One region of the Cellulosimicrobium sp. BMG9.23 genome, then DNA from elsewhere that is predicted to be linked to it. Evidence: predicted binding sites of a transcription regulator. Region 1 holds the regulator's gene; each other region holds the start of a gene.
The links. The regulator LexA, encoded in region 1, represses DNA repair genes until DNA is damaged. The targets are predictions, from matches to a motif close to TCGAACANNTGTTCGA.

Region 2: the regulator LexA is predicted to act here: its motif matches at 1,774-1,789, upstream of AC4H2G_RS03040 (HNH endonuclease signature motif containing protein).
Region 3: the regulator LexA is predicted to act here: its motif matches at 1,613-1,628, upstream of AC4H2G_RS15550 (Rv2578c family radical SAM protein).

The regions. Positions count from the first base shown of each region.
Region 1 is NZ_JBZGBZ010000010.1:136,012-148,024, reverse strand. It holds gene serA (phosphoglycerate dehydrogenase) at 1-807, shown strand, start outside; gene AC4H2G_RS18340 (DUF5302 domain-containing protein) at 942-1,136, opposite strand; gene AC4H2G_RS18335 (aldo/keto reductase) at 1,303-2,361, shown strand; gene nrdR (transcriptional regulator NrdR) at 2,442-2,999, opposite strand; gene AC4H2G_RS18325 (LysM peptidoglycan-binding domain-containing protein) at 3,409-3,852, opposite strand; gene lexA (transcriptional repressor LexA) at 4,248-4,976, shown strand; gene AC4H2G_RS18315 (L-lactate dehydrogenase) at 5,085-6,101, opposite strand; gene AC4H2G_RS18310 (ATP-dependent DNA helicase) at 6,127-8,265, opposite strand; gene hflX (GTPase HflX) at 8,424-9,971, opposite strand; gene AC4H2G_RS18300 (class I SAM-dependent methyltransferase) at 10,116-10,796, shown strand; gene dapF (diaminopimelate epimerase) at 10,819-11,853, opposite strand; gene miaA (tRNA (adenosine(37)-N6)-dimethylallyltransferase MiaA) at 11,850-12,013, opposite strand, start outside.
Region 2 is NZ_JBZGBZ010000002.1:206,884-212,680, reverse strand. It holds gene AC4H2G_RS03045 (phosphoribosylaminoimidazolesuccinocarboxamide synthase) at 340-1,341, shown strand; gene AC4H2G_RS03040 (HNH endonuclease signature motif containing protein) at 1,353-1,685, opposite strand; gene purS (phosphoribosylformylglycinamidine synthase subunit PurS) at 2,042-2,341, shown strand; gene purQ (phosphoribosylformylglycinamidine synthase subunit PurQ) at 2,341-3,063, shown strand; gene AC4H2G_RS03025 (GNAT family N-acetyltransferase) at 3,060-4,136, shown strand; gene AC4H2G_RS03020 (hypothetical protein) at 4,200-4,493, shown strand; gene AC4H2G_RS03015 (LLM class flavin-dependent oxidoreductase) at 4,506-5,387, opposite strand; gene AC4H2G_RS03010 (MBL fold metallo-hydrolase) at 5,418-5,797, opposite strand, start outside.
Region 3 is NZ_JBZGBZ010000008.1:177,605-189,617, reverse strand. It holds gene AC4H2G_RS15560 (ABC transporter ATP-binding protein) at 1-629, opposite strand, end outside; gene AC4H2G_RS15555 (ECF transporter S component) at 622-1,281, opposite strand; TPP riboswitch at 1,398-1,519, opposite strand; gene AC4H2G_RS15550 (Rv2578c family radical SAM protein) at 1,637-3,310, shown strand; gene AC4H2G_RS15545 (PPOX class F420-dependent oxidoreductase) at 3,320-3,787, opposite strand; gene aspS (aspartate--tRNA ligase) at 3,897-5,708, shown strand; gene AC4H2G_RS15535 (GNAT family N-acetyltransferase) at 5,816-6,520, shown strand; gene AC4H2G_RS15530 (MMPL family transporter) at 6,595-8,841, opposite strand; gene AC4H2G_RS15525 (replication-associated recombination protein A) at 8,962-10,461, shown strand; gene AC4H2G_RS15520 (putative endonuclease domain-containing protein) at 11,126-11,578, shown strand; gene rpsD (30S ribosomal protein S4) at 11,588-12,013, shown strand, end outside.

The sequences.
Region 1 (12,013 bases):
TCCGCCGAGGGCGCTCACGAGGTCCGGGGGCGCACGCTCGGCATCGTGGGCTACGGCAACATCGGCACGCAGCTCTCGGTCGTCGCGGAGAACCTCGGCATGTCCGTGGTGTTCTACGACACGGCGGAGAAGCTCGCGCTGGGCAACGCCCGCCGCATGGACACGCTCGACGAGCTCCTCGAGACCGCCGACGTCGTGACGCTGCACGTCGACGGCCGCGCGGGCAACGCCGGGATGTTCGGGGCCAAGCAGATCGCGCGCATGCGCCCGGGCGCGATCTTCCTCAACCTGTCGCGCGGGTTCGTCGTCGACTACGACGCGCTGCGCGAGGCGATCCTGTCCGGCCACGTCGCGGGGGCCGCCGTCGACGTGTTCCCCGAGGAGCCGAAGCGCAAGGGCGACTCGTTCCACTCGGAGCTCCGCGGCCTGCCGAACGTCATCCTCACCCCGCACATCGGCGGGTCGACCGAGGAGGCGCAGGAGGCGATCGGGCAGTTCGTGTCGTCGAAGCTGCGGGACTACCTCACGACCGGCTCGACGACGCTCAGCGTCAACGTGCCCAACCTCGCGCTCGAGCAGACCACGGGGATCACGCGCATCACGCACCTGCACCGCAACACGCCGGGCGTCCTCGCGGCGGTCAACGCCACGCTCGCCGAGCACGGCACCAACATCGAGGGCCAGCTCCTCGCGACGCGCGGCGAGCTCGGGTACGTCGTCACCGACGTCGGCTCGCGCGTCGAGCCGGCCGTGGTGAGCGCGCTCGCGGACATGGAGCAGACGATCGCCCTGCGCGTCCTGGACTGACCGGCCGCGCGGCCGCAGAGGATCGGATCCACGGACGGCAGCGCCGAGGTCCTCGACACGGCGCGCTGCACCGGGTACGACGACGGGACCCGGCCGCAGGTGCGGCGCGGGCCCCGTCGGGACGGCTCGAGCGGTCAGCCGGACTTGCGGCGGAACGTGCGCTGCACGGGGCCGACCGTCTCCGAACCGTGCACGGAACCGGTGTTCGCCTCCCCGTCGGCCGAACGGTGCCGGGCGGCGTTCTTGCGGTCGAGCGCCTCGCGGAACTTCGCCTTGGCCTCGTCGCTGGGTGTCGTGTCGGCTGCTGGGCGCTGCTGGTCGGACGCCATCGCGTTCTCCTCGTCCTCGGGGTCAGGTGGGGTCGGCCGGGATCAGGACTCGGCCGACGTCAGATGCTCAGGGTGCCCGACGGCGCGGGCCCACCGCCAGCCTCCCCCACGCCCGGCCGTGACGCCACTCCTTTCCGGGCTCCCCGGCTCGGGTAGCGTCGTGGACGTGGCCGACACCGCTCCCGACGACGCACCCGTCACCGGTTCCCGCGACCTGCCCCGTCGACGGCTGGGCCGGGCCGGGCTGACGCTCCCCACGGTCTCGCTCGGGCTGTGGCAGAACTTCGGCGAGGCCGACGCGTTCGCGACGCAGCGGGAGATCGTCCTGCACGCCGTCGACCGCGGCGTGACGCACCTGGACCTCGCGAACAACTACGGTCCGCCGGGCGGGGCAGCGGAGTCCTCGCTCGGTCGTCTCCTCGCGCGCGAGCTGCGTCCCGTCCGCGACGAGCTCGTCGTCACGACGAAGGCGGGCTACCGCATGGGATCCGGGCCGTACGGCGAGGGCGGCTCGCGCAAGTACCTGCTGACGTCGCTCGACGCGTCGCTGCGCCGGCTCGGCCTCGACCACGTCGACGTCTTCTACAGCCACCGCTTCGACCCGACCACCCCGCTCCACGAGACCGTCGGAGCGCTCGCGACCGCGGTGCGCTCGGGACGCGCGCGGCACGTCGGGATCTCGTCGTACTCCGCCCGGCGCACCCGCGAAGCGCTGCAGGTCGCGGCCGAGCTCGGGGTCGAGCTCGTCGTGACGCAGGTCTCGTACTCGATGCTCAACCGGTGGATCGAGGTCCCCGACGAGACGGGCGAGAGCGTGCTCGACGTCGCGGCGGACGCCGGCCTGGGAGTCGTCGCGTTCTCGCCGCTCGCGCAGGGCATGCTCACGGACCGCTACCTCCACGGGACGCCGCGCGGCTCGCGCGCGGCCCGTGGCGGACCGCTGCGCGACGAGTTCCTCTCGGATGACAACCTCGAGCACGTGCGCCGCCTCGACGCGCTCGCCCGCGCGAACGGTCGGACGCTGGCCGCCACGGCGATCGCCTGGGCCCTGCGCGACGAGCGGGTCACCTCGGTGCTCCTCGGTGCCAGCTCCGCACGTCAGCTCGACGACAACCTCGCCGCCCTCGACGCGCCGGCGCTCACCGACGAGGAGCTGCGCGCGGTCGAGTCGGTCCCGTCCGACACCGGGATCAACCTCTGGGCGTCACGCTCGAGCGACCTCTGACCTCCCGGGGCCCCTCGGCAACCACCGGGTCGGGGCAACCACCGGGTCGGGGCAGCCACCGGGCCAGGTCAACCACCGGGTCAGCGCGTCGGGGATCCCGCCACGTCCGCCCCGCCGGCCTCGTCGGGGTCGCCGAGACCGCGAGCCGAGCGCTCGTCGAGCTCTTCCCTCCGGCGGGCCGCGGTCCGCTCCTCGCGCTCGACGCGCAGCGACGTGATCGCGCTCTCGAAGTCCTCCAGGGAGTCGAACGCCTGGTACACGCTCGCGAACCGCAGGTAGGCCACCTCGTCGAGCTCGCGCAGAGGGCCGAGGATCGCGAGGCCGATCTCGTACGCGTCGAGCTCGGCGCTCCCGCTCGCCCGGATCGTCTCCTCGACACGCTGGGCCAGCAGGGCGAGGTCGTCCTCGTTGACGGGCCGCCCCTGGCACGCCTTGCGGACGCCGTTGACGATCTTCTCGCGCGAGAAGGGCTCGGTGACGCCGGACCGCTTGACGACGGACAGGCTCGCCGTCTCGATCGTCGTGAAGCGACGTTGGCACTGGGGGCACTGACGCCGGCGACGGATCGACGCACCGTCGTCGGACGTCCGCGAGTCGACGACACGCGAGTCCGCGTGGCGGCAGAACGGGCAGTGCATGACGGCTCTCCTCGACTGGGTCCCCGGCACCTCGCAGGGCGAGGGCGGCGCGACGAACGTATGACGCCGCCCCACGACGGTGCAACACGCCGACGCCCGACGACACCCGACGACACCCGACGACGCAGCAGATGCGGGAGCTGAGCGGAGCCTGGAGACGCAGAACGGGGGCGACCGTTGCCGGTCGCCCCCGTCGGGACGCCCCCGTCCCCATCTCGCGCGCGACTCGCCTCGCGCGCGCCGACGTGCTCACGGGTCGCGGCTGACCGCGGACCCCGCCTCCTGCCCGGCCCCCCAGCCCGGCGAGTGAGGTGACACTAACTTAGGGCGACCTAAACCTGGAGCGCAACCCCAGGCGCACAGGCGGACGCCTCCGGGGGCGTGTCGTAGGTCACACCGGCGACACGGCTCACGCGTCGACCGGGAGCAGCAGCCGCTGTCCGGCCTGGAGGCCCGACGACGGCAGGCCGTTGAGCTCGACGATCCGGGCCACGACGTCGCGCACGTCCTCGCCGGGCGAGGCGAGGGCTGCGGCATGGTCCCACAGGGTCTCGCCCGCCGCGACCACGTGGACCCGGACCTCCTCGGGCTCCCCCGCCGAGCCCGCGACGGCGCTGCCCACGCGGGCGCCCAGCACGACCAGGAGCGCCAGGAGGGCGACCAGGACGATCCGCCCTCGCAGCGTGAGCCGCAGCGGTGCGTCGGGCGAGACCTCGTCGCGGGGCCTCGTCCCGCCGTGCCCGACCCGGGCGCGCTGGCTCTGCTGCCCGAGCCGGGCGCGCCGGCCGTACCGGCCGCGCTGGGTGCGCTGGTCGCCCAGGGCTTCGATGCCGCTACACGTCACACTCGTCATCACTACCTCCGTCCCTCGCCGGCGCCGGAGCGCCTTCCCCGGTCGCTCCGACCCGGCGAGGTTGCGTCGTCGACCCGATGCCGGATCGAACACCTGTGCGTAGAACACCTGTACGAAGGTCTACCACGATCCGCCCACGGAGTCGAGACATGCTCGAACAGATGTTTGATTCGTGGTGCGCTCTCCCCTAACCTGGGACCAGGTCGGTTCGCCGGACATGTCCACGACAGGTCTGGCCCGGAACGCCTCCCGCCTGGGACGACGCACCGGATCAGGTCGACCGGTGCCCCGGCCGCGCCGTGGGCACCACCGACGAGGAGAGCGGCGTCAGGTACGGAGTGCAGGATTTCTCCGGCCGGGGCGTCGACCGCGAGGCGACGAGGGCGGAGACCACGATGGCGGGACGAGGCAGGGACACGAGTGCGGGGCTCGCCGAGGTGCGCGAGCTTCCTGACGGCACGGCGGGCAGCGACGGCCTGACCCCACGACAGCGCCTGGTCCTCGACACGATCCGCTCGTGCGTCGAGCAGCGCGGCTACCCGCCGAGCATGCGGGAGATCGGTGAGGCCGTCGGCCTGACGAGCCCGTCCTCGGTCAAGCACCAGCTCACCACGCTCGAGCGCAAGGGGTACCTGCGTCGGGACCCGAACCGTCCGCGCGCCATCGAGGTCGTGCAGCCGGACAGCGGCCGCCGTGCCGCTCCTTTGGTCCGCGTCGCCGACGAGCAGGTGCACGACGAGGCGCACCCTGCGCCGTCGTACGTCCCCGTGGTGGGCCGGATCGCCGCGGGCGGGCCGATCCTCGCCGAGCAGGTCGTCGAGGACGTCTTCCCGCTGCCGCGCCAGCTCGTCGGCGACGGCGAGCTCTTCCTCCTGCGGGTGCAGGGCGACTCGATGATCGACGCCGCCATCTGCGACGGGGACTGGGTCGTCGTACGTCGGCAGAACGTCGCGGAGAACGGCGAGATCGTCGCCGCGATGATCGACGGCGAGGCGACCGTCAAGACGTTCAAGCGGGGCGACGGGCACGTCTGGCTCGTGCCCCACAACGCCGCGTACGAGCCGATCGCCGGCGACGACGCACAGGTTCTCGGGCGCGTGGTGTCCGTCCTGCGCAGCCTCTGATCGCGGGGCTGCCCGGATCCTCGCGGGCCGTCGCAGCCTGAACGGCCCCGCGACGACGGGCCGGTGATCCCTCGCCGGGGATCACCGGCCCGTCGTCGTGCGGTGCTCCTACAGGCCGAACTGCCGCGCGACGGCGCGCAAGGACTCCGCCGAGCTGCGGAGACCGGCCAGCTCGGCGCCGGAGAGCGGGACCTCGACACGCTCGCTCGCGCCCCGGCGGTCGATGAGCGTCGGCAGCGACAGGCACACGTCGTCGATCCCGTAGTCACCGTCCAGGAGCGTCGAGACGGGCAGGAGTCGGTGCTCGTCGCCGAGGACCGCCTCGATGATGCGGATCCCGGCGAGGCCGACGGCGTAGTTCGTCGCGCCCTTGCCCTCGATGATCCGGTAGGCGGAGTGGACCACCTCGTGCGCGATCTCCTCGCGCGCGTCCTCGGACAGCGGAGGGTGGCCCGCGATCCCGGGCCAGTCGAGCAGGGGGACGCCGCCGATCGTCGCCGAGCTCCAGAGGGGGATCTCGCTGTCGCCGTGCTCCCCGGCGATGTAGGCGTGGACGTTCTGGACCGCGACGCCGCAGTGCTGCGCGACGAGGAAGCGCAGGCGCGACGAGTCGAGCACGGTGCCGCTGCCGAACAGGCGTTGGGGCGGCAGGCCGGAGAACTTCAGCGCCGCGTAGGTGACGATGTCGACGGGGTTCGTCACCATGACGTAGACGGCGTCCGGCGCGACCTCCACGAGCCCCGGGAGGATCGTGCGCATGAGGCCGATGGTGCCCTCGGCGAGGTCGAGGCGCGTCTGGCCCTGCTTCTGCTTCGCCCCCGCCGTCACCACCACGACGTCGGCGCCCGCGCACACCGCGACGTCGTCGGATCCCTCGACCTTCGCCATCGGCATGAACTGGATGCCGTGCTGGAGGTCGAGCACCTCGGCCTCGACCTTGGCCCGGTTGACGTCCAGCATGGCGACGGTCCGGGCCGCACCCCGCATGAGCGCCGCGTACGCGAGAGTCGACCCGACGGCTCCGGCCCCGACGATGGCCAGCTTCGTGGTCCGCGCTCCTGCCCGCGAACCCTGGCCTCCACGGCTCTCGTCACGGGTGGGCAAGGTGGTGCCAGCGTCGCTCATCGCGCCTCCGTCTCGTGGTCTTCGCTCAGCCTAGGGCGGCGAGGCGCCTCAGCGCAGCGGCAGCGACCTCGCGGTCGGTCGTCTGCCAGAAGCCAGGCATCGAGCGCGTGAGGAACGTGCCGTAGCGCGCCGTGACGAGCCGGGGGTCGAGGACCGCGACCACGCCGCGGTCGGTCGTCGAGCGGACGAGGCGCCCCGCGCCTTGCGCGAGCAGGAGCGCCGCGTGCGTCGCGGACACCTGCATGAAGCCGTTCCCCCCGGCGGTCTCGACGGCGCGGGCGCGCGCCGAGCGCACGGGGTCGTCGGGCCGGGGGAACGGGATGCGGTCGATGAGCACGAGCTGGCACGACGGGCCGGGGACGTCCACGCCCTGCCACAGGGACAGCGTCCCGAAGAGGCACGTCGCGGGGTCGTCGGCGAACTCGCGCACGAGCGTGGGCAGCTGGTCGTCGCCCTGGCACAGGACGGGGACGTCGAGCCGCTCGCGCATCGCCTCGGCGGCGGCGACGGCCGCCCGCCGCGACGAGAACAGGCCGAGCGTCCTGCCACCCGCAGCCTCGACGAGGGCGGCGATCTCGTCGAGCTGGTGCTCGGTCGCAGCCTCCCGTCCGGGTGTCGGCAGGTGCTTCGCGACGTAGAGGATGCCCTGGCGCGGGTAGTCGAACGGGCTGCCGACGTCGAGGCCCCGCCAGGACGGCGCCTCCTCGCCGTCCGACGCGCCCCCGCCCAGCCCGAAGGTGCGCGCGACGGCGTCGAAGGCCCCGCCGAGGGCGAGCGTCGCGGACGTGAAGACCCCGGTGCGCTCGGTGAGGAGGTGGGTCCGGATGAGACCTGCGACGCCGAGCGGCGCCGCGTGGAGCCGGCTCGCGCCCTCCCCGAACCGGTCTGCGGTCCAGCCGCCCTCGCCCGGCCGCGAGCACCAGAGCACGTCGTGCCCCGTCGGGTCGCCGGCCATGCGCTCGGCGACCTCGAAGAGCTGGAGCATCGCCGACTGCGCCATCTTCAGCCCGGTGTCCGGCGTGGCGGGCTTCTGGACGCCCGTCTCGGGCTTGAGCCGTGAGAGCACCTCGCGGGCCGCGTCGCGGACGGCCGCGACGGCGTCGCGTGCGCCGTCGGGCAGCCCGTCGGGGAAGCGTTCCGCGGGCAGGGCGCCGACGACCGTGCCGAAGGCCGCGGAGGCGGCGTCGAGCGCGTCGGTCGTGGCGCCACCGTGCCGGCGCGCGAGGCGCGCGGCGCCCTCGATGGCGGGGACGGAGAGATCGACGGTCGCGGCCGCCGTCACGCGGTCGGCGAGCTCGTGCGCCTCGTCGACCACGAGCACGTCGTGCTCGGGCAGCACGCCCGGCGAGCCCATCGCCGCGATGCCGAGCATCGCGTGGTTCGTCACGACGACGTCCGCCTCGCGGGCCGCGGCCCGCGCCTTGTCCGGGAAGCACTCCGCGAGGAGCGGGCAGCGCTGGCCGAGGCACTCGAGCGCGGTCACCGAGACCTGGCGCCACGCCTTGTCGCTCACGCCGGGGACGAGGTCGTCCCGGTCACCGGTCGTCGTCTCCTGCGCCCACTCGCGCACGCGCACGATCTGTTCGCCGAGCGACGGCGCCGCGCGACCGTCCGCACGCGCCGGCGGGTGGTCGGTCGCGCCGGCGGTCTCGCCGGGCAGGTCGAACAGCGTCGGCTCGTCCGTCGGGTAGCCGCCGGCGACCTTGTGGACGCACACGTAGTTGTGCCAGCCCTTGAGCAGCGCGATCGAGGCCGGTCGGGGCAGCTCCGCGCCGATCGCGTCCGCGACGAGCGGGAGGTCCCGGGTGATGACCTGGCGCTGGAGCGCGAGGGTCGCGGTCGAGACGACGACGCGCTCGTCGGTCGCGACCGCGTGCCGCACGGCGGGGACGAGGTACCCGAGGGACTTCCCCGTGCCGGTGCCAGCCTGGACGACGAGGTGCTCACCGCTCCCGATCGACCCGGCGACCGCACCGGCCATCGCGTGCTGCCCGTCGCGGCGCGCGCCGCCGAGCCTCCCGACGGCGAGGTCGAGCAGCGTGTCGACGTCCGGCACGCCGGCGAGCGTCGCCGCGTCACGGGCTGCCGCGTCAGGAGAGGGCGGGGCGTCCGCCGCCGCGGTGTCCTCGGTCGGACGGTTCGTGGCGGGCGAGACGGGAGGCACCCGACGAGTCTACGGTCGGGCACCGACGAGGTCCGGCCCGGCCGGCAGCGCTGTGGACGGGCGGCTGTGGACGACCGGCCGTGGACGACGCACGACGGCGCAGCACGGCACCGGAGTGCCGTGCGGCGCCGCTGGCGGTCCGCGCGCGTCGAAGGCGCTCAGGCGTTCGCGACCGCCCCCGCGAGCTCGGCCGCGAGCGCCTCGGCGACACGGCCGCGCAGGAGCGTGCCCTCGGGCGTGTGCTCCTCGTGGTCGATCTCGCCCTCGGTGTGCACGCGGTGCACGAGGTCGCCGCGGTGGTAGGGCACGACGACGTCGATCGTCACGTCGGGTCGCGGCAGCTCGTCCGCGATGAGCTGCCGGAGCTCGTCGATCCCCGCTCCCGTGTGCGCCGACACGACGACCGTGCGGCGCTCGCGCCGCCGGATGTGGTCCACGACCTCGGGGTCGGCGACGTCGGCCTTGTTGAGCACGACGACCTCGAGGACGTCCTCGACGCCCGGGATGTCGGCGAGCACGTGCCGGACCGCGGCGATCTGGCCCTCCGGGTCGGGGTGCGACGCATCGACGACGTGCAGCAGCAGGTCGGACTGGCCGACCTCCTCGAGCGTCGACCGGAACGCCTCGACGAGCTGGTGCGGGAGCGCGCGCACGAAGCCGACGGTGTCGGCGAGCGTGTACACGCGCCCGTCCTCCGTGCGGGTGCGCCGGACCGTCGGGTCCAGGGTCGCGAAGAGCGCGTTCTCGACGAGCACCCCCGCGCCCGTGAGCGCGTTGAGGAGGCTCGACTTGCCCGCGTTCGTGTAGCCCGCGATGGCGACCGAGGGGATCTCGTGGCGCTTGCGCGACGACCGCTTGGTCTCGCGGCCCGGGGCCATGGCCTGGATCTCCCGGCGCAGCTTCGCCATGCGGTTGCGGATGCGCCGCCGGTCCAGCTCGATCTTCGTCTCACCGGGACCGCGCGAGCCCATGCCCGCGCCGGCGCCGCCGACCTGTCCACCGGCCTGTCGGGACATCGACTCGCCCCAGCCGCGCAGGCGCGGCAGGAGGTACTCGAGCTGCGCGAGCTCGACCTGGGCCTTGCCCTCCCGCGACTTGGCGTGCTGGGCGAAGATGTCGAGGATCAGCGCGGTCCGGTCGACCACCTTGACCTTGACGATGTCCTCGAGCGCGCGGCGCTGAGAGGGCGCCAGCTCGCCGTCGATCACGACGGTGTCCGCGCCGCTCGCGGCCACGACGTCGGCCAGCTCCGCGGCCTTGCCGGACCCGAGGTACGTCCCCGGGTCGGGCTTCGCGCGGCGCTGGATCACGCCGTCGAGCACCTGGGAACCGGCGGTCTCGGCGAGGGCCGCCAGCTCGCGCAGCGAGATCTCGGCGTCCTCCGCGCTCGCGGCGGCGCCCTCCTCGCGCGCGTCGTGGCTCGAGCTCCACAGCCCGACGAGCACGACCTTCTCGAGCCGCAGCTGCCGGTACTCGACCTCCGTGACGTCCTGGAGCTCGGTGGAGAGCCCGGCGAAACGGCGCAGCGACGCGCGCTCCGCCAGGTCGAGCTGCTCGCCGTCGTGCTCCGCGTGGACCGTGCCGCCCTCGGCGCGCGCCGTCCCGGCCCGAGCGAGCACCCGCGCCACGACGTCGCTCGCGATGTCCCGCGTCGCGTCGGTCGGCTCTGGTCGGGCCGACGTGGGGTTCGCTGGGGTCTGGGTCATGTGCCGCCTTCCGGTCGGATGCCTCTGGGGTGGTGCGCGGGCGCGCGGTGCGCCCGGTGGTAGAACAAGCGTGGCACGCGGATTCGTCCCGGGGCCAACGGATTCCACGCCGGACACGCAGGCGCCCCCGTAGGATCAGCCGTCGTGAGCGACGAGCCGGACCACTACTTCACCGCGAACCCCGCCTCCGCGGCCGAGCGGCGCACCCTCGCCGTGCGCCTCGCCGGGAGGGACGTCGAGGTGGAGGTGGCCTCCGGCATCTTCTCCCCCGGTCGCCTCGACCTGGGCACGCAGGTGCTGCTGCGCACGGTCCCGCCGCTGGGCGAGGCCCTCGGCGGGGGCGTGCCCGGCGGCTCCGGTCCCGACGGTGTGGGTGCGGGTACGCACGTGCTCGACCTCGGGTGCGGGTGGGGACCGGTTGCGCTGACGATGGCCCTCGACGCGCCGGGGGCGACGGTGTGGGCGGTGGACGTCAACGAGCGGGCGCTGGACCTCGTGCGGCGCAACGCGGAGCGGCTCGGCCTCCCCGGAGTCCGGGCCGTCACGCCGGACGACGTGCCCGACGACGTCGCGTTCGCCGCGCTGTGGTCCAACCCGCCGATCCGGGTGGGCAAGGAGGCGCTGCACGGCATGCTGCTGCGCTGGCTGCCGCGGCTCGCGCCGGGCGCGGTCGCGCACCTCGTCGTGCAGCGCAACCTCGGGGCGGACTCCCTGCAGCGCTGGCTGCTCGAGCACCTGGAGCCCGTGATGCCCGGCGTCGTCGTCGGGCGGGCGGCGAGCGCCAAGGGCTTCCGCGTCCTGGAGGTCGCGGCGCCCGCCGCGTGAACCCTGTCCGGAGAGTGCGCGGTCAGACGACCGCGGGCTCGTCGTCGACGTCCGTCGCCGGGGCGTCGTGCGACGCACGGCCCGCGCTCTGCCCGCCGACGGGCTGCCCGGCGACCGCTCCGGAGGTCACCGCGACGACCGTCCCGAGGAGCCGCTCGAGGTCGACCTCGCCCGAGTGGACGAGCTCGGCCGGTCCGGCCAGCTCGACGTGGTCGCCCGGGAGCGCCCGGACGCGCACGGTGCCGCCGGGGACCTCGACGAACCACGTGTCCGGCGCGTCGGGGCCGCCCCAGACGCGCACCGCGAGCGCCGCGGCGCACGCCCCCGTCCCGCACGACGGCGTCTCCCCCACGCCGCGCTCGTGCACCCGCATCCGCACGTGCCCGACGACGGTGCCGTCCTCGGCGACCGTCTCGCCGAGGGGGACGACGAGCTCGACGTTCGTGCCGCGCGGCGGCACCGGCTCGACGACGGGGGCGCCCGTGAGGTCGGCGTCCTCGAGCAGGTCCTCGCGCGCCAGGGCGAGCACGGTGTGCGGGTTCCCGAGATCGACGCTCAGCGCCGGGCGCGGGACCTCCCAGCCGCGGACGACCACCGTCGCGTCGAAGCCCGCGCGCAGCGCGTCGCGACCGCCGGGGAGGAACCACGGCCCCATGTCGACCGCGTACCAGCCGTCGTCCTCCTTGCGCACGCGCTTGACGCCCGCGCGCGTCCCGACGGGGACCTCGGTGCCCCCCGCGAAGCTCACGAGCCCGAGGCTCTCGGCGAACGCCGCGAAGACCCGCACGCCGTTGCCGCACATCTCCGCGACGGAGCCGTCCGCGTTGCGGTAGTCCATGAACCAGATCGCGTGCGGGTCCTGCGCGAGGACGGCGCGCGACTCGGGCACGAGAGCGGTGGGCACGAGCCGGATCACGCCGTCGCCGCCGATCCTGCCGCGACGGTCCGCGAGCGCGCGGACGAGCTCCGGCGTGAGGTCCAGCTCACCCTTCGTGTCCGCGAGCAGCACGAAGTCGTTGCGGGTCCCGTGGCCCTTGGTGAACCGGGTGCGCGTCATGAGCCCAGACTACGGCGCACCGGCGCGGTCGTGTCCGCTTCGTCCGCCCCCCGGCCGTCCGCCGCGACGCCACCACCGGCCGCGTCCGCCTCGGCGACGAGGGCGAGCGCGTCGTCGAGCAGACGCGGCGACCGTGCGTCGAGCCAGTGCACGCGCGGGT
Region 2 (5,797 bases), on a different contig from region 1:
CTCCGTGGTGCGGAACAGCGACGCCGCACTCATCGGCGACGTCGCGGACGGGTGGTGCTGATCCGTGCTGATCCGTGCTGCTGCCCCGTGAGCGGGGCGTCGTGCTCTGTGGGAGAGACTCTGTCGTCGATGAGAGAGCGCTCCCACACACGTTGTAAGGCACCTTAGCAAATGTCGGGACGATCGTCACGACGCCTTCTCACCGACGACGATCCGCGCTGTCGAGCACGACGTGGGGTCGTCATCCGACCGCAAGCGATCCCCCGTGTCGTTCTCGGCGGGGGCGCAGGGGACCGCACCTCGGACGGGTCTGCGGGGGTCGCGACGGGCGGTGGGAGAATGGGCGACGTGACCGACACGCCCCTGGATCCCGCACCGGTGCTCTCGCTCGGCGAGGCCGACGCGTTCGACACCGCCGCGCTCGACCTGCCCGGCTGGCGGCACGTGTACTCCGGCAAGGTCCGCGACCTCTACGAGCCGGACCTGCCCGCCGTCGGTGGGGTCCACCCGCTCGGCGACGTGGTGCTCGTCGTGGCGAGCGACCGGGTCAGCGCGTTCGACCACGTGCTCTCCCCGGGCATCCCGGACAAGGGCGTCGTGCTCACGCAGCTCAGCCTGTGGTGGTTCGAGCAGCTCGCGGATCTCGTGCCGAACCACGTCGTGTCGACCGAGGTGTCGGCCGAGCCGGGCGACGGCCTGGTCCCCGACGTGGTCGCGGGCCGCGCGATGATCTGCCGACGGCTCGACATGTTCCCGGTCGAGTGCGTCGCTCGCGGCTACCTCACGGGCTCGGGCCTCGTCGAGTACCGCGCCGGCGGGGCGGTGTGCGGCGTGCCGCTGCCGGACGGCCTGGTCGACGGATCGCGCCTGCCCGAGCCGATCTTCACGCCCGCGACGAAGGCCGCCGTCGGCGAGCACGACGAGAACGTCTCGTTCGAGGTCGTGGCCGAGCAGATCGGTGTCGAGGACGCGACGCGCCTGCGCGACCTCACCCTCGCGGTGTACGCGCGGGCCGACGAGATCGCGCGCGAGCGCGGCGTGATCCTCGCGGACACCAAGCTGGAGTTCGGGGTCGACCCGACCACGGGCGCGACGGTGCTCGGCGACGAGGTGCTCACGCCCGACTCGTCGCGGTTCTGGCCCGCCGACCAGTGGGAGCCAGGCCAGGCTCAGCCCAGCTTCGACAAGCAGTACGTGCGCGACTGGCTGGCGTCGCCCGCGTCGGGCTGGGACCGGTCCGGCGACGCGCCGCCTCCGCCGCTGCCCGCTGACGTCGTGGCGCGCACGCGGGACCGCTACCTCGAGGCCTACGAGCGGCTCACGGGTTCGTCCCTGGCCTGACACGACATCGCTCACGCCGTCCGCGCTCCGGCGCGGAGGTAGGTGTGCCCGCTCGGCGCCGTCCACCGGACCGTGCCGTCGCCCAGGAGCGCGGGACGCCACCCGTCGCGCGCCCGCACGACGTGGTGGTGCCGGCACAGCGCGACGAGGTTGTCGGCTGCGTGGGCGGACTCGTCGCCGGGCCGCGGCGCGACCACGTGATCGAGGTCGCACCGGAACGCCGGCACGGCGCACCCCGGGAAGGTGCACGTCACGTCCCGGGCGAGGACCGCGGCGACCGTCCGTACTGACGGGCGGCCCGTCGTTGCGGGCTCGGTGGTGGGGGGGAGTGGTGGTGCAGCCAAGACCGGTCTCCGTCCGCTGGGGTGATGAGCGTGCGAGGGCGGGGAAGGGGCAGGACCCCGCCCTCGCACGCGTGGTCGAGCGTGCGTCTCGAACACGTGTTCGAGAATAGCGGCACTCTCCGACACCGTCCTGCGAGGGCGTCGCGGTGACCCGACCAGAGGCGCAGGCCGACACGCGCCGTGGCGCGTGGCGTGGACGACGGCCGTGACGTGAGCGGGGCGCGGGTAGACTGACCGCGGAATCCCGCCGTCGGCTCCCGCTCGCTCACGCCGTGACGTGCCGCCACGTGCTGCACGCGCCAGTGACCGGGATCCCGGAGCCCCGGCCCTCCCGAACTCTTCGCCAAGGAGCACCCGTGGGACGCGTCGTCGTCGAGGTCATGCCCAAGCCCGAGATCCTGGACCCGCAGGGCAAGGCCGTCGTCGGGGCGCTGCCGCGCCTCGGCTTCACCCAGTTCACGTCGGTCCGTCAGGGCAAGCGGTTCGAGCTCGAGGTCGAGGGCGACGTGACGCCCGAGGTCCTCGCGGCCGCGCAGGAGGCCGCCGTGAAGGTGCTGTCCAACCCGGTCATCGAGGACGTCGTCCGCGTGGCTGACGCCGTGACCGACCTGTCCGACACTGCGGGCACGGCCGCGGCTTCTCAGGGCCTCGCCTGATGACCGCGTCCTCCGCGCTCGCGACGGCGCGCGTCGGCGTCGTCACGTTTCCCGGCACGCTCGACGACCGCGACGCGGCCCGTGCCGTGCGCCTCGCCGGCGGCGAGGCCGTCCCGTTGTGGCACGCGGACGCCGACCTGCACGGCGTCGACGCGGTCGTCCTCCCGGGCGGGTTCTCCTACGGCGACTACCTGCGTGCCGGTGCCATCAGTCGCTTCGCCCCGGTCATGGAGTCGCTCGTCGACGCCGCGCAGGGCGGGCTGCCCGTCCTCGGCATCTGCAACGGCTTCCAGGTCCTCACGGAGGCCCACCTGCTGCCGGGCTCGATGATCAAGAACGACCACCTGCACTTCCTGTGCCGCGAGCAGGTCCTCGTCGTCGAGAACGCCGAGACGGCCTGGACGCGCGACTACTCCGCGGGCCAGCGCATCACGATCCCGCTGAAGAACCAGGACGGGCAGTTCGTCGCCGACGACCGCACCCTCGACGAGCTCGAGGGAGAGGGTCGTGTGGTGTTCCGCTACGACGGCTGGAACCCGAACGGCTCGCGCCGCGACATCGCCGGCATCTCGAACGCTGCGGGCAACGTCGTCGGGCTCATGCCGCACCCCGAGCACGCCGTCGAGGCCGGTTTCGGCCCGGCCTCGGAGGCGGGCCCGCGTGCGGGCACGGACGGCCTGGGCTTCTTCACCTCGGTGCTGAGCACGCTCGTCCACGCGTGACGGTCACGGCTCACGGGGCCGACGGCGCACGCACGGCCGCGGCCCCGGGCGTCACCGTGTCGGTGGTCCCGGGGGACGACGCCGACGCGCTCGCCCTGTTCGCGCGCCAGCAGGCCGAGCTCGCGCAGCGGTACGGCGAGCCCGACAGCGGGGCGTTCGACGCCACGGAGCTCGTCGCGGCGCTCGTCGTACGCGACGGGACGGAGTCGGTGGCGTGCGTCGCGCTCCGCGACGTCTCGGGGACGCCCGACGGTCGCGGCGGCCACCACGCGCCGTCGACCGGCGAGGTGAAGCGCCTCTTCGTCGTGCCCGAGCACCGGGGGCGCGGGCACGCCCGGACTGCCATGCGGGCCGCGCACGAGCACGCCGTGGCGACCGGACTTCGACACCTCGTCCTGGAGACCGGCACGCGGCAGCCGGAGTCGATCGACCTCTATCTCGACCTCGGCTACCTCCCGACCGAGTCCTACGGCCACTATGCCGGCGACCCGCTGTCCCGGTGCTTCGCCCTCGACCTCAGCTCGGGGCCGTCCGAGCGGCAGGGGGCCGGTCCGGGAGCGCCCGACGGGATCGAGGTGCGTGCGGTGCCGTGGGACGACACCGACGCCTTCGCGCTGCGTCGCGAGATGCACGACACGTCGTCGACGGTCCTGTACCCGGAGCTGTTCGCCGGGCTGGAGGCCGCGGGCGGGTTCGACGCCGTGGACGCCCGTCTCGGCGCCGCCTCCGTGGCGACATTCGTCGCCTGGTGGCGCGACGAACCGGTTGGCTGTACATCGCTGCGACGCGTGGCACCCGGCGTCCGTGACGTCCACGGCGAGGCGCTCGAGGTGAAGAAGCTCTTCGTCCGCGAGGCGGTGCGTGGGGTGGGTGTCGCACGGGCGCTCATGGCTACGGTCGAGGCCGAGGCGCGTCGGCAGGGCGCGACGACGCTCCTCCTGGAGACCGGCATCCGGCAGCCCGGTGCGATCACGCTCTACCGGTCCCTGGGCTTCCGCGCCGTCCTGCCGTACCCGCCGTTCGACCGCGGCGACAACGGCATCGCGCTCTGCTTCGCCAAGCCGCTGCGCTGATCCAGGCGCCCCCGTCCCGAGTTGTCCTGGTTCGTACCGGGCCGACCCGATAGTGTGGTCCGCGTGATCTCCGCCCTCTCCGGTGCCTACTCCGTGCCCGCGCTCGTCGGCGAGCTGCTGGGCTGGGTCTTCGGAGCCGTCGCGCTCGTTCCGGGCGGCATCGGTGGCCTGGCCACGGAGGCTCGGGAGATCGCGACGGACTGGGGCATCCCGGTGGCCGAGGTGACCGACCTCTACGCCGCGTTCCCCGCGCGGCTCCTCCTCGCCGTGGCCGTGGTGGCGCTCGTGGGCGCGACGACCGCCGTCGTCCACGGGGTGCGCGAGCGGCGTCGGGCACGCGCGCACACCGGGCGCTGAGCCCGGCGCTCATCAGCCCGCGACGACCAGCGGCCGGACCTCCTCGCCGAGGAACCGGACGAACGCGTCGAGGTCCGGTTCGTCCGCGGTCGGCTGGACCGCCACGGCGCTCGCGCCGGCGCCCGCGAGGGCGAGCACCCCGTCCGCGATCGCGCGCGCGTCGCCACCCGCCCCGATGCCGATCCCGGCCTCGCGCCCCCAGAGCGGCACCTCGCGGTCGACCCGCTCCTGCGCGCCCGGGCCTGTCGCCGCGATGAGGGTCGCGTGCACGTCGGGCTCCGGACGCCCCGCGTCGTGCGCCGCGGTCCGGACGGCGTCCACCGTCTCGCGGACCTCCGCCGGCGTGAACGCGTTGGCGAGGATCAGACCGTCGCCGAGCTCGCCCGCGAGCGCGATCGACCGAGGGCCGACGCCTCCGAGCCACAGCGGGACCGGCTCGGTGGGCGGCCAGTCGAGACGGACGTGGTCGAGGGTGACGTACCGGCCCGACGTCGTGACCTCTTCGCCCGCGAGCAGGGCGCGCAGCGCGAGGGTGTGCTCGCGCAGGAGCGTCAGGGGTGACGAGACCCGCACGCCCGCCTGACCCATCCACTCCTGGACGCCGTGCCCGACCCCCGCGACGAACCGCCCGGGGAACATGCGCCCGAGGTTCGCGACCTCCATCGCCGTGATCGCCGTGCTGCGCAGCGGTGCGGGCATGAGCCCCAGCCCGACGCGCACGCGGTCCGTCCAGGCGAGCGCCGCCGCCGCGGACGCGAGGCCGCTCTGCTTGAAGCAGTCCTCCCACACCCACAGGTCGTCGAGGCCGGCGGCCTCGGCGCCCGTCGCGAGCGCGCGCAGCGACTCCGGGGGATGGGTGGGGACGTAGGCGATGCCGAGCCGTGGTGTCGTCATGCCCCCCATCGTGCCGTGAGCCTCGGACACTCAGGCGTCGCGCTGACGCGCTCGCGACCGACCGCGGCGCGGAGGGTGCGCGAGCCGGTCCGCCTCGGCGAGGAACGCGAGCTGTGCCACGACGCTCTGCCGGGCGGCGCCGAGCACCGACGGGTCGACGTCCGCGTAGACGTGCGCCGTCACGCGCTCCGCTGCGGACTCGTCGCCCGGCGCGAGGTCGAGCGCCGCGAGCGCGGCACGCACCTGGGCGAGCCGCTCGAGCCGATGGGTCCGGTACGCGCGCACCCGCTCACCGAGGTCGTCGATCACCGGGCCGTGACCGGGGAGCCCGGTCGTCCGCCGGTTCCCCACGACGGACTCGATCCGGTCCAGGCTCTCGAGGTACCTGCCGAGGGATCCGTCGGGCTCGG
Region 3 (12,013 bases), on a different contig from region 1:
CCGTCGGGCCATGGCACACCCGGAACGCCCGCGATCCGGGCGACGAGCGATCCGATCTCGCGTGCTCCCGCGGGGTCGAGGAGCGCGGTGGGCTCGTCCAGGACGAGCACCGCGGGGTCGGTGACGAGCGCGGCGGCGAGCGCGACGCGCTGCGCCTCCCCGCCGGACAGCGCGCTCGTCGACCGCGCTCGCAGGTGCGTGGCCCCCGCCGCGGCGAGGGCCTGCGCGGACCGGTCGTCGATCGTGGCCGGGTCGGCGGCCCGGTTCTCGAGCGCGAAGCGCAGCTCGTCCTCGACGCCGCCGAGGCACAGCTGGTCGCCGGGGCTCTGCTGCACGAGACCGACGTCCGCGGCGAGGCGCGCCACGGCGACCTCGCGGGGGTCGTGGCCGACGACCTCCACGTCGCCGGTCACGTGGCCGGGCAGCGTGTGCGGGACGACCCCGGTGAGCACGCGCAGCAGCGTCGACTTGCCGCACCCGGACGGTCCGACGACGAGCAGCCCGCTCCCCTCGGGGACGTCCACGCTCACGCCGTCGAGCACGGGGAGGTCGTCGTGACCGACGCTGACGGTCAGGCGCCGGGTCCGCACGGCCGCCGGCGCCGCGGGGCGCGGTCCGGCCTCAGCCACGGCGCGCCCCGATCGCGAACGCGTCGAGGGCACCGGTGCGCGCGAGCGCGTCGCCGAGCAGGCGCGCGGCGATCCCGCACAGCAGCACGCACGACACGACCTGGATGCCGAGCCGGAGCATCGCGTAGTCCTGGCCGAGCCACCCGAACCGGACCGCGTTGAACGCGTACGTGACGAGGGCCGCGCTCACGCCGGACGTGACGAAGACCCACCAGCCGTAGCGGCGGTAGCGCGTGAGGGCGAAGGGCAGCTCGGCTCCCGCGCCCTGCACGAGCCCGACGAGCAGCAGGAGGGGCCCCGCGGGCGAGGCGAGGAACACGACCTCGACGAGCGCAGCGAGCGTCTCGGTGAGGATCCCGACGCCCGGCTTGCGCACGATGTACGTCGCGAGCGGTCCGACGACGATCCAGGCACCGGCGAGCACGTTCGCGGCGAGGTCGGCGAGCGGGCCCATCGCGAGCTGGAGCGGCGCCCAGAGCTGGACGAACGCCCAATAGACGAAGCCGAACACGACGCCGAGAACAGCGACGAGCACGGTCTCGTGGAGCGTCAGGCCGCGGCGCCGTCGGGACGTCCCTGGCGGGGGCGTGCCGGTTCGTTCGGCGGTTCGTCCGGCAGGTCGGGCTGCGGGTCGGGCGGTGGGCTCGGTCATGCGGGTCCCTTCGTCGGGCCGCGACGGGTGCACGACGACGCGTCCCGCACCTGCGCGCGCACGGTGCCCGGCTGCGCGGCCGTGCCGACGCGTGCGGGCGCGTGCGGGCGTAGGGGACGGTGACGTCGGCCCTGCTCCCTTCGCTGGTACGAACCAGATCAGGTTCCACGGGTCTGCCGGTGGGACACGGAGGTCCGGCCGGCACTCTCAGCGCTCGTGCGCTCCCCGGGGGCGTTCGGGCCGACCCTAGGGGCTCGTCCGCCCGCGGACAATCCCCGTCTCACGATCTCGGCTCGCCACGACCCTGCGGGAACACTTCTTGACACGCGCGTCGAACACCTGTTCGAATGGCGAGGTGCGATGGGACGGACAGGCGATCGGCGCGGACGACGGCGCGCTCCCGGGGCTGGAGCGCGCCGGGCTGGTGCGCAGCGTCCGCACGCCCGAGTTCGCCGGGATCACGTTCCACGAGGTCACCGCCAAGAGCGCACTGTCCAAGGTGCCCGCGATGTCGCGCATGCCGTTCCGCTGGACGGTCAACCCGTACCGCGGCTGCAGCCACGCCTGCTCGTACTGCCTGAGCCCGCAGACCCCCGTGCTCCTCGCCGACGGGACGCAGCGGCCCGTCGGCGAGCTCCAGGTGGGCGACGAGATCGTCGGCACCCAGGCGCACGGCGCCTACCGCCGGTACGTCCGCACCCGCGTGCTCGACCGCTGGACCACGCGCAAGCGCGCCTATCGCGTGACGCTCGCCGACGGGACGCGTCTGGTCGCGAGCGGTGACCACCGGTTCCTCACCGAACGGGGCTGGCGCCACGTGGTCGCAGGAGCGGGCCACCACGCCCACCTCGCGCTCGGGGACGTCCTCGTCGGCCCGGGACGGAGCGGCTTGCGGGAGCTCGCCGCCACGGCTGCGGCGGACGAGGATTCCGGCGCCTCGCCCCTCCTCGGGCGGGACGTCACCAGCGGTGACGCCCTGCGCGTCGAGTCGCTGGAGGCGCTCGGCGGCGCTGACGACCTCGTCGAGCTCGTCGACATCACGACGGGGACGCGCGACTTCGTCGCGGCCGGCGTCGTGAGCCACAACTGCTTCGCACGCCCGACGCACCAGTACCTCGACCTCGACGCGGGCGACGACTTCGACCGCGAGGTCGTCGTCAAGGTCAACGTCGACGACGTGCTGCGCGCCGAGCTGGCCAAGCGGACGTGGACGCACGAGCCCGTCGCGCTCGGGACGAACACCGACCCGTACCAGCGCGCGGAGGGCCGGTACCGGCTCATGCCGGGGATCGTCTCAGCGCTCGCGGACTCCGGCACGCCGCTGTCGATCCTCACCAAGGGCACGCTCCTGCGCCGCGACCTGCCGCTGCTCGTCGACGCGGCGTCGCGCGTCGAGGTCGGGGTCGGGGTGTCGCTCGCGCTGCTCGACCCCGAGCTGCAGGCGTCCGTCGAGCCCGGCACGCCGAGCCCTCGCGCACGCCTCGACCTGATCCGCACGATCCGCGAGGCAGGGCTGCCCTGCGGTGTCATGGTCGCCCCCGTGCTGCCGTGGCTCACGGACTCCACGCGCGCGCTCACCGACCTCCTCGACGCGGTGAAGGACGCGGGTGCCACCGGGGTGACCGTGCTGCCGCTGCACCTCAAGCCCGGGACGCGGGAGTGGTTCATGTCCTGGCTCGCGCGCGAGCACCCCCGCCTCGTCCCCGGGTACGAACGGGTCTACGACCGCGGCACGTACGCGTCCAAGGCCTACCGGTCCTGGTTGTGGGACCGTGTGCGCCCGATGCTCGAGACGCGGGGCTTCGCCGTCTCGGGCCACCGCGGCCCGTCGGGCGTCGAGGGTCGCTACCGGAGCGGCGAGCTCGGCGGGCTCGGTGCCGCCGAGCCGCCCGTCGACGGCGCGTACCCCCGCGGCAGCCTCGCCCGCCCGGCCGCCCCGTCGGCGGCCGGAGGGGCGCTCGCCGGCATGCCGGTCGACGGCGGCGCGCTCGACCTCGCGGGCGGCGGCGTGGAGCAGGTGCTCTTCTGAGGCCCGCTGTCAGCGGTCGGCGAGGCGGGCCGGGAACCCGCCCGTCGCGACCGGGCCCCAGCGGATGATCGTCACCCGGACGAGGCACTTGCCCTGCGCGACCATCGCCGCGCGGTACTCGTCCCAGTCCGGGTGCTCGCCCGAGATCGCGCGGTAGTAGTCGACGAGCGGCTCGACCGCGTCGGGCAGCTCGATCACCTCGGCGGTCCCGTCCACCTGGACCCACGGGTCGGAGAATCCCGGACCGAGCGACAGGAGCGACGCCTGCGGCCGACGACGCAGGTTCGCGGCCTTCGCGCGCTCCGGGTACGTCGACACCACGACCCGGCCCTCACCGTCGACCCCGTACGTCACCGGGCTGAGCTGCGGCGAGCCGTCGGAACGCGTCGTGACGAGCACCCCGTCGTGGCGCGAGCGGAGCAGCTCGACGAGCTCGTCACGCTCGATCCGGCGGGCGGTGGCGATGGTGCGGGGCATGCGGATCCTCCTGGTGGGCTCGGGTGCGTCACCGACTAGACTCGCACGGGCGCTCGTCGCGCCCCCACTCCTCACGCGACCCCTCGTACGACATGGAAGGACGAACTCCGTGCTCCGCACCCACACGGCCGGCTCACTGCGGGCCGAGCACACCGGTCAGACCGTCACCCTCACGGGCTGGGTCGACCGTCGGCGCGATCACGGGGGAGTGGCCTTCATCGACCTGCGCGACGCGTCCGGCATCGCCCAGGTCGTCATCCGCGACGAGTCCGTCGCCCACCCGCTCCGCAACGAGTTCGTGCTCCAGGTCACCGGCGAGGTCTCGCGGCGCCCCGACGGGAACGAGAACCGGAACCTGCCGACGGGCGAGATCGAGGTCCTCGCGAGCGACGTCGTCGTGCTCAACACGTCCGAGGCACTGCCGTTCCAGGTGTCGACGGCGCTCGCGGACACCGAGACGATCGGCGAGGAGGCGCGCCTCAAGCACCGCTACCTGGATCTGCGCAGGCCTGCGCCGTCTGCTGCGCTTCGCCTGCGGTCCAAGGTCAACCAGGCCGCGCGCCGCGTGCTCGACGCCGAGGAGTTCGTCGAGATCGAGACCCCGACCCTCACGCGCTCCACGCCCGAGGGCGCGCGCGACTTCCTCGTGCCCGCGCGCCTGTCGCCCGGTTCCTGGTACGCCCTGCCCCAGTCGCCGCAGCTGTTCAAGCAGCTGCTCATGGTCGCGGGCATGGAGCGCTACTACCAGATCGCGCGCTGCTACCGCGACGAGGACTTCCGCGCCGACCGCCAGCCCGAGTTCACGCAGCTCGATGTCGAGATGAGCTTCGTCGAGCAGGACGACGTCATCGCGCTCGCCGAGAAGATCCTCGTCGCGCTGTGGGAGCTCGTGGGGTACACGATCCCGACGCCGATCCCGCGCATGACGTTCCACGACGCGATGCGGCTGTACGGCAGCGACAAGCCGGACCTGCGCTTCGGCAACCCGCTCGTCGAGCTCACGGACTACTTCAAGGACACGCCGTTCCGCGTGTTCCAGGCCGAGTACGTGGGCGCCGTCGTGATGGCCGGCGGCGCCTCGCAGCCGCGCCGCCAGTTCGACGCGTGGCAGGAGTGGGCCAAGCAGCGCGGCGCTCGCGGCCTCGCCTACGTGACGTTCCAGGAGGACGGGACGCTGGCCGGTCCCGTCGCCAAGAACCTGTCCGACGCCGAGCGCGAGGGCCTGCAGGCCGCGACGGGCGCGCGGCCGGGTGACGCCGTGTTCTTCGCCGCCGGCAAGACGTCCGACTCGCGCGCGCTGCTCGGTGCTGCGCGCCAGGAGATCGCGAAGCGCACGGGGGCGATCGACGAGAACGCGTGGGCCTTCGTGTGGGTCGTCGACGCGCCGCTGTTCAAGCCGACCGGGGAGGCCGCCGCCGAGGGCGACGTCACGCTCGGCAGCTCTGCCTGGACGGCCGTGCACCACGCGTTCACGTCCCCGACGCCGGAGTGGGTCGACACGTTCGAGTCCGCGCCGGGCGACGCGCTCGCCTACGCGTACGACATCGTGTGCAACGGCAACGAGATCGGCGGCGGCTCGATCCGTATCCACCGCCGCGACGTGCAGGAGCGCGTGTTCGACGTCATGGGCATCGGCCCCGAGGAGGCGCAGGAGAAGTTCGGCTTCCTGCTCGACGCCTTCAAGTTCGGCGCGCCGCCGCACGGCGGCATCGCGTTCGGCTGGGACCGCATCGTCGCGCTGCTCACGCAGTCGGACTCGATCCGCGACGTCATCGCGTTCCCCAAGTCCGGCGGCGGCTACGACCCGCTGACGCAGGCGCCCGCGCCGATCACGCCGGAGCAGCGCAAGGAGGCGGGCGTCGACGCCAAGCCGGCTGCGAAGGGTGAGCCCGGAAACCTCCCGGCGGCCGCCGCGGAGTGACGACCAGCACCTCCCGTGAGGGCGTGCCGACCCGGGACCGGGACGGCGCGCCCTCACGCGTGTCGCGGGTCTCGCGGGTGCCGTCCGCGTGGGACGACCATCCCGTGGTGCGCGCTGAGCGGCACGCGTGGGACGTCCTCGACGTCGGAGCGCGGGACGACGCGCTCGTCGTGCGACGCGCGCTCGACGACGACCGGGTGGGGCTGTGGGGACTCGGCACGCCCGACGGTGTCGCGCGCCTCCTCCTCGACGAGACCGACCTGGCCGCGAACGCGGTGCGCTCGTCGCTCCCGCACGGGACGACGGCCGCGGCGTCCGCCCTCGTCGACGGCTCCGTCGCGCGCCTGCCGGCGCACCTGCGCACGGAGCCCGTCTCGCGGTGGGACTGGTTCACCGCGACGACCGATCCGCCCGTCCAGCCGGGGGAGGAGCGCGTCGTCGAGCTCGACGGGGCCCTCGGACGCGCGGCGGCGCGTGCCGCTCTCGACCGCGCGAACCCCGCGGCGGAGCTCGACCCGCACGACCCGGCCACGCGGTGGTGGGGCTGGCAGGACGATGCGGGCGTCGTGCGCGGGGTCGCCGGGGCGCGGTGCGAGGGACCGGGCGTGCCCTGGGTGCTCGGGGGCGTCGCCACGGACCCGGCGGTGCGTGGGCGCGGCGTCGCGCGGTCCGTCACGGCGGTCGCCACGCGTGCCGCGCTCCGGCACGACGAGATCGTCGTCCTGGGCATGTACGCGGACAACGGCGCCGCGCGACGCGTCTACGAGCGGCTCGGGTACGTCGTCACGCAGCAGTTCGAGTCACGCCGCTGATCCGGCGCCGGTCCGGGCCGGTCCCGCCGCGGACCTGACCGACCATGCCCGGCCGTGCTGCCGGACGCCCGCTGTCAGTGCGAGAGCGAGAGCCGCCGCTGCACCCGACGCAGGGGGCCCGGCGCCCACCAGTTGAACCGGCCGAGGAGCGTCATCGTGGCCGGCACGAGGAGCAGGCGGACGATCGTCGCGTCGATGAGCACCGCGACCGCGAGGGCGAAGCCCACCTCCTTGATGACGAGGAGATCGCCGAACACGAAGCCCGTGAAGACGACGACGATGATCGCGGCGGCCGACGTGATGATCCGGCCGGACCGCTGGAGCCCGAGCCGGACCGCCTCGTCGTTCGGGTGACCGGCGTCGTAGAGCTCCTTGACGCGCGCGAGGAGGAACACCTCGTAGTCCATCGCGAGCCCGAACGCGAAGGCGACGACCAGGGCGACGACGTACGTCTCGATCCCCCCGACCGACGAGAACCCGAGCAGCCCCTCGAGGTGGCCGTCCTGGAACACCCACACCAGCACGCCGAGGGACGCCGCGAGCGAGAGCACGTTCGTGAGCAGCGCCTTGACGGGGATCACGACAGAGCCGGTCATGAGGAACAGCAGGATCATGGTGGCGACCACGACGATCCCCACCGCCCACCACACCCGTTCTCCGAGCGCGTCGAGGAAGTCCACCTGGCCGGCGGCCTGGCCCGTGACCCACACCTCCGTGCCCGCGTCGAGAGCGCGCACGTCGCGCACGACGGAGACGGCCTCCGGGCTGCCGGCGTCGCCACCCTCGACGTGGATGCCGACGACGGCGTAGCCGTCGAGCGCCGCCGCCGGGTCCACCTGCGCGACGCCGTCGACGCCCTCGACCTGGTCCGCCCAGGCCTGCGCCCCCTCGACACCGCCGTCCACCACGGCGACGACCTGCGGGCCCGCGCTCGACGGGTACTCAGCGGCGAGCTCGTCGACGAACTCGCGCTGGGGCGCGCTCGGCGGCAGCAGCTCGATCCCCGAGTTGCGCATGTGCAGGCCCAGCACGGGGAGCGCGAGCACCACGAGCAGGCCGACCGTCGTGAGCAGCACCCACCACGGGTGGCGCTGGACGCGCCCGGCGAGACGCGAGAAGACGCCCTCGTCGGACTGCACGTCGGCGGTGCGCGCGAGGACGCGCCGCAGTCCCGGGACCCGACCCAGGAGTCCGGGCCTGGCGAGCCTGCGGCCCGTGAACGCGAGCAGCGCCGGCACGAGCGTCAGCGCGGTGGCGACGGCGATCAGCACGACGGCGAGCCCGCCGGCACCCACCGAGCGCAGGATGTCGGGCCGGAAGACCATGAGTCCGGCGATCGAGATCGCCACCGTGAGCGCCGAGAACGCGACGGTGCGCCCGGCCGTCGCCATCGTCCGGACGAGTGCCTCGTGCACCACCCCGTCGCCGCGTCGTCGTCGCAGCGACGGGTCGTCGCCGGCGTCGATCAGCCGGTGCAGCTCCTCGCGGAACCGCGAGACGACGAGGAGCCCGTAGTCGATCGACAGCCCGAGCCCGAGCACGGTGACGACGTTGACGACCGATGCGTCGACGTCGAGCAGGTACGTCAGGCCGAACAGCGCGCCGAGGCCGCTGCCGATGGACGCGATGGCCCCGGCCATGGGCATCGCGGCGGCGAGGAACCCGCCGAAGACGAGCACCATGATGAGCAGCGCGACCGGGAGCGAGACCTTCTCGCCCGTCGTGAGGTCCTCCTGGACCTGCGTCGTGATCGCCTCGACGATGAGGTCGTTCGACCCGACGAGCCCGGTCGCGTCGCCCGCCACGTCGGGAGCGGCGTCGGCGAGCTCCGCGGGGACGGCCTCGAGGTCCTCCACGACCTGGGCGGCCACGGCGTCCGACCGCTCGGGCTCGAGGTCGGTGCGCAGCGTGACCACCGTGAGGAAGCCGTCGCCGCTCTCCGCGACGAGCGGCTGGGCCGCCTCGTCCTCGACGCCGCCGGGCAGGACGTACGGGTTGATGACGGTCTCGACACCCTCGATCGCGACGAGACCCGCGTTGAGGTCCGTCATGGCGTCCGCGACCGCGGTGTCCGCCGGGTCGACGCCGCGGACCAGGAGCGTGATCTCGGGTCCGCTGTCGTCGTTGTCGGCGAGGATCTCGTCCGCCTGCGCGCTCGGGGAGCCGGGTACCGACGGCGCACCGGTCGTCACGCGGTCGAACAGGCCTTCGCCCTGGACCCCGAACAGCGCGACCGCGAAACCGACGGCCGTGAGCACGACCCAGACGAGGACCGTGAGGCGGGGATGGCGGGCGATGCGGCGACCGAGGCTCGAGAACACGAGCGTCAGCATCCCATCCGGCCTCGTGGGCTGTCAGATCGCGTGCGCCGCTGTGGACGACCTTCACCCGACCTCCCCGAGCGGACCGCGCCGTCGGTGGCGGTGCGTAGGCTCGTCCGCATGCCCACCCCGCTCACCGGCGACCTCTTCGGCGGCGACCTGTTCGGTGCCGCGACCTCCGGCACCCAGGGGACGCCTCGCCCGGGTCCCGGCGCGCCCCTCGCCGTCCGCATGCGCCCGGCGACGCTCGACGAGGTCGCCGGTCAGTCGCACCTGCTCGTGGCGGGGTCACCCCTGCGCCGGCTCATCGAGGCGGGCGCGCCCGGTACGTCGCGCGCCGCCCCCGGCTCGGTGATCCTGTGGGGCCCGCCCGGCACGGGCAAGACGACGCTCGCGTACCTCATCGCGACCGCCTCCGGACGCCGGTTCGTCGAGCTCTCCGCGGTCACCGCGGGCGTGAAGGACGTGCGCGCCGTCGTGGAGGACGCGCGTCGCCGCCTCGCGACGGGCGGCGAGGAGACCGTCCTGTTCATCGACGAGGTCCACCGCTTCTCCAAGTCCCAGCAGGACGCGCTGCTGCCCAGCGTGGAGAACCGCTGGGTCACGCTCGTCGCCGCGACCACGGAGAACCCGAGCTTCTCCGTGAACTCGCCGCTGCTCTCCCGGTCCCTCCTGCTCACGCTCCAGCCGCTCGACGACGACGACGTGCGCGCCCTCGTGCGGCGCGCCGTCGCCGACGGACGGGGGCTGGACGGCCTCGTCGAGCTCACGGACGAGGCGGAGGGTCACCTCGTCCGGCTAGCCGGCGGGGACGCCCGCAAGGCGCTCACGGTGCTCGAGGCCGCGGCCGGCGCGGCGCTCTCCGACCCGCCGGGCATCGCTCCGGACGACGTGCCTGCCGGATCCGCCGGGAAGCCGGCGGACGAGGAGGGGCACGCGTCGGAGGACGCCGCACCCTCGTCGCGGCCCGACGTCGCGGTCGTCGACCTCGACACGGTCGAGCGCGCCGTCGACGTCGCCGCCGTGCGGTACGACCGCGACGGCGACCAGCACTACGACGTGGTCTCCGCGTTCATCAAGTCGATGCGCGGCTCCGACGTGGACGCGTCGCTGCACTACCTCGCGCGCATGATCGCGGCGGGCGAGGACCCGCGGTTCATCGCCCGCCGCATCGTCATCGCGGCCGCCGAGGACGTGGGCATGGCGGACCCCTCGGCGCTCCAGACCGCCGTCGCCGCCGCGCAGGCCGTGCAGCTCATCGGCATGCCGGAGGGGCGCATCGTCCTCGCCGAGGCGGTCGTCCACCTCGCGACGGCGCCGAAGTCGAACGCCGCGTACCTCGGGATCGACGCGGCTCTGGCCGACGTGCGCGCCGGCCGGGCGGGCTCGGTGCCGCCGCACCTGCGCGACGCGCACTACCCGGGCGCGAAGCAGCTCGGCCACGGCGCCGGGTACCGGTACGCGCACGACGCGCCGCACGCCGTCGCCCCGCAGCAGTACCTGCCCGACTCGCTCGACGGCGCCCGCTACTACACGCCGAGCGACCGGGGCTACGAACGCCAGGTCGCGGAGCGGCTGGCGCGCGTGCGGGAGATCCTCGACCAGCGCACCCCGAGATAGCGATCCCCGGCCGAGATAGCGACCCCCGACCGGCTACGCCGACGCCTCGGACCGCAGATCGCCATCTCGCGAGATCGTCCGTCTCGCAGGCGTCGACGACCGACCACAGGGACCCTCGCCCCGTCCGGCCGTCCACAGGCGGTGGCGCGGACAGGGACACCGGCCGGCGTGCCTGTGGGGATGACGACCATGCCGCAGACACGACCCCCGTCCCGACCCGGAGGTCCACGACCTCGGCCACGACGGCTCCCGGAGCTCGTCCGGTCATGGCGGTCCGGCGCGAGCGGGAGCACCTGACCAACCTGGCAGCGGCCATGCAGACCTTGACCACCGACCTCTGGGCGAGCCGCACGAGCGCCGCGCTGCTGTGGGGCTGCTGGACGTTCGGACTGCGGCGCGAGGCGGAGATCACCCAGCTGCGTCCGCCGGAAATCAGGAGATCGGCTGGTCCGGTCCGACGACACTGGACCACGCTCCCGCACCGGGACCGGACCGTGCTCGACGGGGTCCCGGTGACGACCCTCGAGCGCACGACGGTGGACTGCGCGCTCACGCTCCCGGGCGAGCAGGCCGCCGTCGTCGCCGAGTCCGCCCTGCGCATCGGCGTCGACCGGTCCGTCGTCCGGGCGATCCTCGCGGAGTCGCCGGGCGAGGCGCGGCTGCGGTGGCTCCTCGCCGATGCGGGCTGCCCCCGCTCTCCGCGGCGATCGAGGTGCGGACATGGGTGGGCTCGCGGTGGATCGACCTCGGGTGGCCGGACGTCAAGGTCGGGTTCCAGTTCGACGGTCGCGTCAAGTACGAGGGCGACCCGGCGGAGGTCGCGCGGAAGCTGCTCGAGGAGAAACGACGCCATGACGCCGTGGTCGAGGCGGGCTGGATCCTCCTCCGGGTGACCTGGGACGAGCTGGATGACGTCGCTCTCTCGACCGGGGATCGCTATCTCGCGGGTGCGGTAGACTTCTCAGGTTGCCTTCCGGCGACCACCTGGGACCTCGGCCCCGACCCGTCTTCTCCTCTCCAGGAGAGCGTCGCGGTCCATCGGCTGGTCCCGCACCCGGCTCTCGACGTCTCGTCGAGGACGACGGGTGTGACGTCAGTACCCACACGACAGGAATGAGATACCGCTGTGACGTCTGTCAAGCGCTCGCGCCGCCAGGTCCGCCTGAGCCGCGCCCTGGGCATCGCCCTGACCCCGAAGGCCGTCAAGCACTTCGAGAAGCGCCCGTACCCCCCGGGCGAGCACGGCCGTGCGCGCCGTCGCACCGAGTCGGACTACGCGGTCCGTCTGCGCGAGAAGCAGCGCCTGCGCGCGCAGTACATGCTGCGTGAGAAGCAGCTCGCCCGCGCGTACGAGGACGCCCGCAAGGACAAGGGCCTGACCGGTGAGGCGCTCGTCGAGAACCTCGAGACCCGTCTCGACGCTCTCGTCCTGCGTGCCGGCTTCGCCCGCACGATCCTGCAGGCGCGCCAGCACGTGACGCACCGCCACATCCTCGTGGACGGCAAGATCGTGGACCGCCCCTCGTTCCGCGTGAAGCCGGGCCAGACCCTC